DNA from 4 places in the Pantoea ananatis PA13 genome. Region 1 is predicted to be linked to each of the others. Evidence: predicted binding sites of a transcription regulator. Region 1 holds the regulator's gene; each other region holds the start of a gene.

Region 1 (2,206 bases):
AAGTTAAACGGGTTTATTTGGGTGAAGAGTTCAGACTCTGATAAGGTGTCGTTAATACTGATGTTTACCCGGGAATATCCATCCTGTCTATGAAGCAAGGTTTGCAACTCAGGCTCAGCCAACAACTGGCGATGACCCCACAACTGCAGCAGGCGATACGTCTGCTGCAGCTCTCTACGCTCGAACTCCAGCAAGAGTTACAGCTGGCGCTGGAAAGCAATCCCCTGCTTGAGCAAACCGATCTGCACGATGAAATAGACGCGAAAGAGTATCAGGAAGGCGAAGCGGGACTGGATACCCGAGAAGCGCTGGAACAAAAGGATATGCCTGAAGAGCTGCCGCTTGACGCCACGTGGGACGAGATTTACACCGCAGGCACGCCTTCAGGAACCGGTACCGATTATCAGGATGACGAGCTGCCGATTTATCAGGGCGAAACCACACAGTCACTGCAGGACTATCTTATGTGGCAGGTCGAGTTAACGCCCTTCAGCGATAACGACCGTGCCATTGCGACCTCTATCGTCGATGCCATTGATGACACCGGTTATCTTACCGTTTCACTTGAAGAGATTCTCGACAGTATCGGTAACGACGAGCTGGAAATCGACGAAGTCGAAGCCGTGTTAAAGCGCGTTCAGCGTTTCGATCCTGTCGGCGTCGGCGCGCGTGATTTGCGCGACTGCCTGCTGGTGCAGCTGTCGCAGTATGCGCCTGAAACGCCGATGCTGGCGGAAGCAAAATTGATCGTCAGCAGCCATCTCGATTTGCTGGCGAACCACGATTTCCGCAGCCTGATGCGCGTAACGCGTCTGAAAGAAGACGTACTGAAAGAGGCGATGCTGCTGATTCAGTCGCTCGATCCGCGCCCGGGTCAGTCGATTAACACCGGTGAACCCGAATACGTGATTCCCGATGTGCTGGTACGTAAAGTGACGACGCGCTGGACGGTCGAACTGAATACCGACAGCCTGCCCAGGTTGAAGATAAACCAGCAATATGCCGCCATGGGCGGAGCCGGACGCAACGACAGCGACAGTCAGTTTATCCGCAGTAATTTGCAGGAAGCCCGCTGGCTGATTAAAAGCCTTGAAAGCCGTAACGAGACATTGTTAAAAGTCTCCCGCTGTATTGTGGAACAGCAGCAGGCCTTTTTTGACCAGGGTGAAGAGTTTATGCGTCCTATGGTGCTGGCCGATATTGCCCAGGCGGTGGACATGCATGAATCGACGATTTCCCGCGTGACTACGCAAAAATACCTTCACAGCCCACGAGGCATTTTTGAACTGAAGTATTTTTTCTCCAGTCATGTTAATACTGAAGGTGGCGGAGAAGCGTCATCTACCGCTATTCGTGCGCTGGTGAAAAAATTAATCTCGGCGGAAAACCCCGCCAAGCCCTTGAGTGACAGTAAACTGACCTCCATGTTATCTGATCAAGGGATAATAGTGGCACGTCGAACCGTCGCTAAGTACCGCGAGTCTTTGTCCATACCGCCTTCAAATCAGCGTAAACAGCTGGTTTGACAGAAATGAGAAGGAAGACCTATGCAGCTGAACCTTACCGGGCAAAATGTTGAAATCACCGAACCCCTGCGTGAGTTCGTGACAACGAAATTTGCCAAACTGGAACATTACTTTGATCATATCAATCAGGTGTATGTTGTCCTGAAAGTTGAGAAGGTGACGCAGATTGCTGATGCAACCCTGCACGTCAACGGTGGCGAGCTGCACGCCACATCTGAAGCGGAAGATATGTATGCGGCAATTGACGGATTGATTGACAAGTTGACCCGTCAACTGACCAAATATAAAGACAAGCTAAAAAAACACTAACCTTCACGCTGGCAGGCGCGCCCGGCGCGCAAAGCTGAAAGGATGGGGCGGATTAACCGCCCCGTTTTGTCATCTGTGCCAGCGCCATTATTCCGCGACGTGATTTTTACGTACCGGGTTGATGGCTATGTGAACTCGCAAGTGAAACGACAATGAACAATGATTTAACACTGGAACTGAGCACGGTGCTTTCGCCAGACTGCACCCGCAGTAGCGTACACTGCCAAAGCAAAAAACGGGCGCTGGAGATTATCAGCGAACTGGCCGCTAAGCAGCTCAACCTGCCGCATCAAACGCTGTTTGAGGCGATCCTAACCCGTGAGCGCATGGGGAGCACCGGTATCGGTAACGGTATCGCGATCCCTCACGGC
Region 2 (2,206 bases), 630 kb from region 1:
GCAAACCTGTTAATGGGCTACTATCCGGTGACGCGCGGTGAAGTCCGTCTGGACGATCGTCCGTTGGGGCAATATTCCCACCAGGCGCTACGACGCAGCATCGCGATGGTACAGCAGGATCCGGTCGTACTGGCCGACACGCTGCTGGCCAACGTGCGGCTGGGTCGGGATATCAGCGAAGAAGCCGTGTGGACGGCGCTGGAGCAGGTACAGCTGGCGCCGCTGGCCCGGGCATTGCCTGCTGGTATTCATACCCGACTGGGCGAACAGGGGAATAACCTGTCGGTGGGGCAAAAGCAATTACTCGCGCTGGCACGCGTACTGGTACAACTGCCGCAGATTCTCATCCTTGATGAAGCCACCGCAAATATCGATTCCGGTACAGAGCAGGCCATCCAGCACACGCTGCGCACCCTGCGTCAGCATACGACGCTGGTGGTTATCGCCCACCGTCTTTCCACCATTACCGAAGCAGACAACATACTGGTGCTGCACCGTGGTCATGTTGTCGAGCAGGGCACGCACCAGCAGCTGCTGGCAGAGGAAGGGCGCTACTGGCAAATGTATCAGTTGCAACAGGTTGGCGATGAACTGGAATCGGCAGCACCGTTAGTCAGTGCAGGGTGATTGCACCTTTTTTGCGCATCTTTTTCTCCATTGTTCCGTCAGGATGCACGCCTTTGAGCGTAACAGCACCAAAGGAGTGCATCCGCTTCGTTTATTAATCCCCCAGTTTTTCCCAGACCGATATTCAGCATTTCCTGAGCCTTATTCCGTCGCGGCCTGATAACGGATTTCGCACAATACTTACATCTGGCACAGCCTTTGCTTAAGTCTCTGCGTGTCCATGAGACTTACTTATTTCAATTCCTTAAGGAGAGGCTATGAAGCTGGTTACCGTCGTAATTAAGCCGTTCAAGCTGGAAGATGTGCGAGAGGCATTATCCTCCATTGGTATTCAGGGACTGACCGTCTCCGAAGTGAAAGGTTTTGGACGTCAGAAAGGGCACGCCGAACTGTACCGTGGTGCGGAATACAGCGTGAACTTTCTGCCCAAGGTCAAAATTGATATCGCCATTGCAGACGACCAACTGGACGAAGTGGTGGACGTAATCAGTAAATCGGCTTACACCGGAAAAATTGGCGACGGCAAGATTTTCGTTGCTGAACTGCAGCGCGTGATTCGCATACGTACCGGCGAAACCGACGAAGCCGCACTGTAAACAAGACTCAGTAATGTGATGGGATGGAAAAAAAATGAATAAAATGCTGACCAAGTTGGGCCTCACCAGCCTGGCACTGTTACCGTCGCTGGCAATGGCTGCTGCGCCTGCCGTTGCAGACAAAGCCGATAACGCCTTTATGATGATTTGCACTGCGCTGGTGCTGTTTATGTCAATTCCCGGGATTGCGCTGTTTTACGGCGGCTTGATCCGCGGTAAAAACGTGCTCTCTATGCTCACTCAGGTGGCGGTCACCTTTTCGCTGGTATGTGTGCTGTGGGTGATTTATGGCTACTCACTGGCCTTTAGCGAAGGCAATGCTTTCTTTGGCAGCTTCAACTGGGTGATGCTGAAAAACATTGCGCTGACAGCGGTAATGGGCAGCTTTTATCAATACATCCATGTGGCTTTCCAGGCGTCCTTTGCCTGTATTACCGTGGGGCTGATCGTCGGTGCCATTGCGGAACGTATTCGTTTCTCAGCCGTGCTGATTTTCGTGGCGGTATGGCTGACGCTGGCTTATCTGCCTATCGCGCATATGGTCTGGGCAGGCGGCTTACTGGCTCAGGATGGCGCGCTGGACTTTGCTGGCGGCACGGTTGTGCACATTAACGCGGCGGTTGCCGGACTGGTCGGTGCTTACCTGGTGGGCAAACGTGCAGGCTTCGGCAAAGAGGCATTTAAACCTCACAACCTGCCAATGGTCTTTACCGGTACCGCGATTCTGTATGTCGGCTGGTTTGGCTTCAACGCAGGTTCGGCGTCGGCAGCTAACGAAATTGCCGCACTGGCTTTCCTGAATACCGTTGTGGCGACTGCCGCTGCTGTGCTGGCATGGACCTTCGGCGAGTGGGCGCTGCGTGGTAAACCTTCTCTGTTAGGTGCCTGTTCTGGTTTTATTGCGGGTCTGGTTGCCATTACGCCAGCCTGTGGTTATGTCGGCGTCGGTGGCGCGTTAATTATCGGTTTAGCCGGTGGTCTGG
Region 3 (2,206 bases), 990 kb from region 1:
CAGACCGCCTGCGTGCGCTTTACGCCCAGTAATTCCGATTAACGCTTGCACCCTCCGTATTACCGCGGCTGCTGGCACGGAGTTAGCCGGTGCTTCTTCTGCGGGTAACGTCAATCGACGCGGTTATTAACCACATCGCCTTCCTCCCCGCTGAAAGTACTTTACAACCCGAAGGCCTTCTTCATACACGCGGCATGGCTGCATCAGGCTTGCGCCCATTGTGCAATATTCCCCACTGCTGCCTCCCGTAGGAGTCTGGACCGTGTCTCAGTTCCAGTGTGGCTGGTCATCCTCTCAGACCAGCTAGGGATCGTCGCCTAGGTGGGCCGTTACCCCGCCTACTAGCTAATCCCATCTGGGTTCATCCGATAGTGAGAGGCCCGAAGGTCCCCCTCTTTGGTCTTGCGACGTTATGCGGTATTAGCCACCGTTTCCAGTGGTTATCCCCCTCTATCGGGCAGATCCCCAGACATTACTCACCCGTCCGCCACTCGTCACCCGAGGAGCAAGCTCCTCTGTGCTACCGTCCGACTTGCATGTGTTAGGCCTGCCGCCAGCGTTCAATCTGAGCCATGATCAAACTCTTCAATTTAAAGTTTGATTTGCTGAAACCAGTTCAGCGGTGCTCATCTGTAAAACGTCATAATGAATTTCATTATGTGTTCACTCGTGAGGCTTTGATATTTTTTACGTCCGGAGACGCTGATATCAATCCTGCGAGTGCCCACACAGATTGTCTGATAAATTGTTAAAGAGCAGTGCGAACAGCGGGTTAACCGTCTGTCGCGAGGTGGCGTATATTACGCTTTCCTCCTTCAGAGTCAACCTCTTTTTCAGAAGTTTTTCTCTGGCGGCTCAGTTGCCTGAACCTCTCAACACCGCATTCCGTAAGCCGTTGTGCCGTGTCGATGGAGGCGCATTATAGGGATCCGATTTAATTGCACAACCCTTTTTTTGGATCTTTTTACTGACTGCCGAGAAAACATTCATATTGATTAGATCACCAACGATCCGGCGCAAAATCCCCTTGCCAGTTGGTCACAATCGCATCAGGCTGCCGGTAAACACAGTAAAGGAGAGCACAATGACTGTAGCGTTACGTCCTTATAAACATCTCTTCCCGCAGTTGGGTCTGCGCGTCATGGTTGATCCCACCAGCGTTGTGGCGGGTGACGTAATCATGGAAGACGATGTCGGTATCTGGCCTCTGGTGGCTATTCGTGGTGATGTGAACCAGGTTCGCATCGGCGCCCGCACCAATATTCAGGATGGTAGCGTGCTGCATGTTACCCATAAGTCTGATGCTAATCCTGCAGGTTTCCCACTGGTGATCGGTGAGGATGTTACTGTCGGACATAAAGCCATGCTGCACGGTTGTACTATTGGCAATCGCGTACTGGTTGGAATGGGGTCAATTGTGCTGGATGGCGTGATTGTTGAGGATGACGTTCTGATTGGTGCCGGGAGCCTGGTTCCTCCCGGTAAGCGGCTGGAAAGTGGTTATCTTTATGTAGGCAGTCCGGTCAAACAGATCCGACCGCTGAATGAAAAAGAAATAGCAGGATTGCTCTACTCTGCCAGCAACTATGTCAGTTGGAAGAACGACTACCTGGCCGGCGACAGCCAGATCCATCCTTCATTATCGACCTGATCGTTACGGATACAGTCTTCCGCCTGATCTTCCAAATCCCAGCGATGGTCACGAAACAGTGCCATCGCATCCCCTTCCCCGAATTGTTGGTGTAAAGCCGTCACACTGATGGCACAGGTTAGCCCCATGCCATTGACCAAAACAGGGAAACAGACAGCCATTAATGTCGTATCCAGCGTTTCACGATCTGGAAACTGGATAGCCTGATTCACGACGACAGCTCCGCTTTCAATGACGCGATCACCGGCGCAATTTCCGGCATGATGCCATGCCATAAATGAAATGCATGCGCGGCTTGCCCCACCAGCATGCCTAATCCATCCGCAAGATGCGATGAACCCTGTTGTTGGCACCAGCGCAGAAAAGCGGTTAATCCGTTCTGATAAAACATGTCATAGCAGTGTAAATCAGCATGGATTAATGATGAGGGTAATGGCGGCACATCGCCATTAATGCCACTCGATGTCGCGTTAATCAGTAAATCAAATTGTTTACCACTCAGCGCATTAAATGAACATGCACTCACCGCCCCATACTGTCCGAACGCCTTTGCCA
Region 4 (2,206 bases), 620 kb from region 1:
CAGCAGTGCGGTAAACGCCAGGTATGGGTTAGCCGCTGGATCCGGGAAGCGCGCTTCAATACGACGTGCTTTCGGGCTGGCAACAACCGGGATACGGATTGAGGCTGAACGGTTACGCGCTGAATAGGCCAGCATCACCGGCGCTTCATAACCCGGCACCAGACGCTTGTAGGAGTTGGTGGTTGGGTTCGCCAGGGCGTTAATAGCTTTAGCATGCTTGATGATGCCGCCAATGTAGAACAGCGCCATTTCAGACAGGCCGCCGTACTTATCGCCAGAGAACAGGTTCTGACCGCCTTTAGACAGCGACATATGGCAGTGCATACCGGAACCATTATCACCAAACATCGGTTTTGGCATAAAGGTCGCCGTTTTGCCGTAGGCATGAGCCACGTTGTGAACGACATATTTGTAGATCTGAATTTCGTCAGCTTTTTTGGTCATGGTATTGAAGCGTGTAGCCACTTCGTTCTGACCTGCTGTTGCAACTTCATGGTGATGGGCTTCAACAACCAGACCCATTTGCTCCATGGTCAGACACATGGCAGAACGGATGTCCTGTGATGAGTCAACCGGTGGAACCGGGAAGTAACCACCTTTCAGGCCTGGACGGTGGCCTTTGTTGCCGCCTTCGTATTCTTTGCCGGTGTTCCAGGCTGCTTCGATATCGTCGATAGCAACATGAGAACCCGAAGTTGAAGAACCAAAACGAATATCGTCAAACAGGAAGAACTCTGGCTCTGGGCCAAACAGAACGGTATCCGCAATGCCTGAAGAACGCAGGTAATCTTCCGCGCGCTTAGCGATAGAACGTGGATCGCGGTCATAGCCCTGCATGGTGCCTGGCTCAAGAATGTCGCAACGAATGATCAGGGTAGAATCTTCAAAGAAAGGATCCATTACCGCCGTGGTTGCATCCGGCATCAGCACCATGTCTGATTCGTTAATGCCTTTCCAGCCGCCGATGGAAGAGCCATCGAACATCTTGCCTTCTTCGAAGAAGTCAGCGTTAACCTGGTGAGCCGGAATAGTAACGTGCTGTTCTTTACCTTTGGTATCGGTAAAACGCAGGTCAACAAACTTAACTTCATGCTCGTTCATCATCGAGAGAACGTGTTCAGCGGACATACTCAACTCTCCTGGAAATGGTCATTGTCTACATGGCGAGAACCGGGTTACGGAATAGACGACTGTTAACTGTCTTTCCTGAATCTGATCCTGACCAGCTCTGTAACCGTTGTCTTACATCGTTTTCATCTGGATAATACAAAGCGAATTCTGTGCCAACTTTATTTCTTTGCACAAAATCGCGCTGTCATGCACCTTTTTGTCATAAAGGTCATGCACCATGATAGTTGCATTGCACTGTTTGTGTGCGGTTGGGTTGAAAGTGAGCACTTTTTTGGTGCAAAACATCGACGCAGTGCAAATTTTGCACGCCTATTAGTGCGATTTTGCGACAATGCAATAAACTTTCAGTGAAAAGTGTGATCGTGTTCAGTCTCCCGCTTAATCCGTGTACAATACCGCGTTATTTCTAATGCCTGAGGCAAAAAAGCTGTGATCGAAAATTTGCGTAACATCGCCATCATCGCGCACGTTGACCATGGAAAGACCACCCTGGTTGATAAACTGCTGCAACAGTCCGGTACTTTCGATGCCCGTACTGAAGCCACCGAGCGCGTGATGGACTCCAATGATTTGGAGAAAGAGCGTGGGATTACCATCCTCGCAAAAAATACCGCCATTAAATGGAACGACTACCGTATCAACATCGTTGATACCCCAGGACACGCCGACTTCGGTGGTGAAGTTGAACGCGTAATGTCTATGGTGGATTCGGTACTGTTGGTTGTAGATGCGATGGATGGCCCTATGCCGCAAACCCGCTTCGTAACCAAAAAAGCGTTCGCGCATGGTTTGAAGCCGATTGTGGTTATCAACAAAGTTGACCGTCCTGGCGCGCGTCCTGATTGGGTTGTTGATCAGGTATTTGACCTGTTCGTTAACCTGGATGCGACTGACGAGCAGCTCGACTTCCCTATCATTTTCGCCTCGGCGCTGAATGGTATTGCCGGTCTTGAGCACACAGACATGGCTGACGATATGACCCCGCTGTATCAGGCTATTGTCGACCATGTATCGCCTCCACAGGTTGAAGCGGATGCCCCGCTGCAGATGCAAATCTCTCAGCTGGACTACAACA

Evidence for each region. The regulator sigma-54, encoded in region 1, starts transcription at its own class of promoters, with help from an activator protein. The targets are predictions, from matches to a motif close to GTTGGCACANNTTTCGCTNT.
Region 2: a site for sigma-54 is predicted at 813-832, ahead of glnK (P-II family nitrogen regulator). Genes of this name have one in related genera too.
Region 3: a site for sigma-54 is predicted at 790-809, ahead of PAGR_RS02320 (gamma carbonic anhydrase family protein). Genes of this name have one in related genera too.
Region 4: a site for sigma-54 is predicted at 1,269-1,288, ahead of glnA (glutamate--ammonia ligase). Genes of this name have one in related genera too.

The regions. Positions count from the first base shown of each region.
Region 1 is NC_017554.1:4,078,696-4,080,901, forward strand. It holds gene lptB (LPS export ABC transporter ATP-binding protein) at 1-41, shown strand, start outside; gene rpoN (RNA polymerase factor sigma-54) at 90-1,526, shown strand; gene hpf (ribosome hibernation promoting factor) at 1,548-1,835, shown strand; gene ptsN (PTS IIA-like nitrogen regulatory protein PtsN) at 1,988-2,206, shown strand, end outside.
Region 2 is NC_017554.1:3,448,117-3,450,322, reverse strand. It holds gene PAGR_RS16400 (SmdB family multidrug efflux ABC transporter permease/ATP-binding protein) at 1-627, shown strand, start outside; gene glnK (P-II family nitrogen regulator) at 885-1,223, shown strand; gene amtB (ammonium transporter AmtB) at 1,258-2,206, shown strand, end outside.
Region 3 is NC_017554.1:477,597-479,802, reverse strand. It holds rRNA gene PAGR_RS02325 (16S ribosomal RNA) at 1-592, opposite strand, end outside; gene PAGR_RS02320 (gamma carbonic anhydrase family protein) at 1,085-1,651, shown strand; gene PAGR_RS02315 (DUF1488 family protein) at 1,606-1,863, opposite strand; gene aroE (shikimate dehydrogenase) at 1,860-2,206, opposite strand, start outside.
Region 4 is NC_017554.1:115,694-117,899, forward strand. It holds gene glnA (glutamate--ammonia ligase) at 1-1,128, opposite strand, end outside; gene typA (ribosome-dependent GTPase TypA) at 1,561-2,206, shown strand, end outside.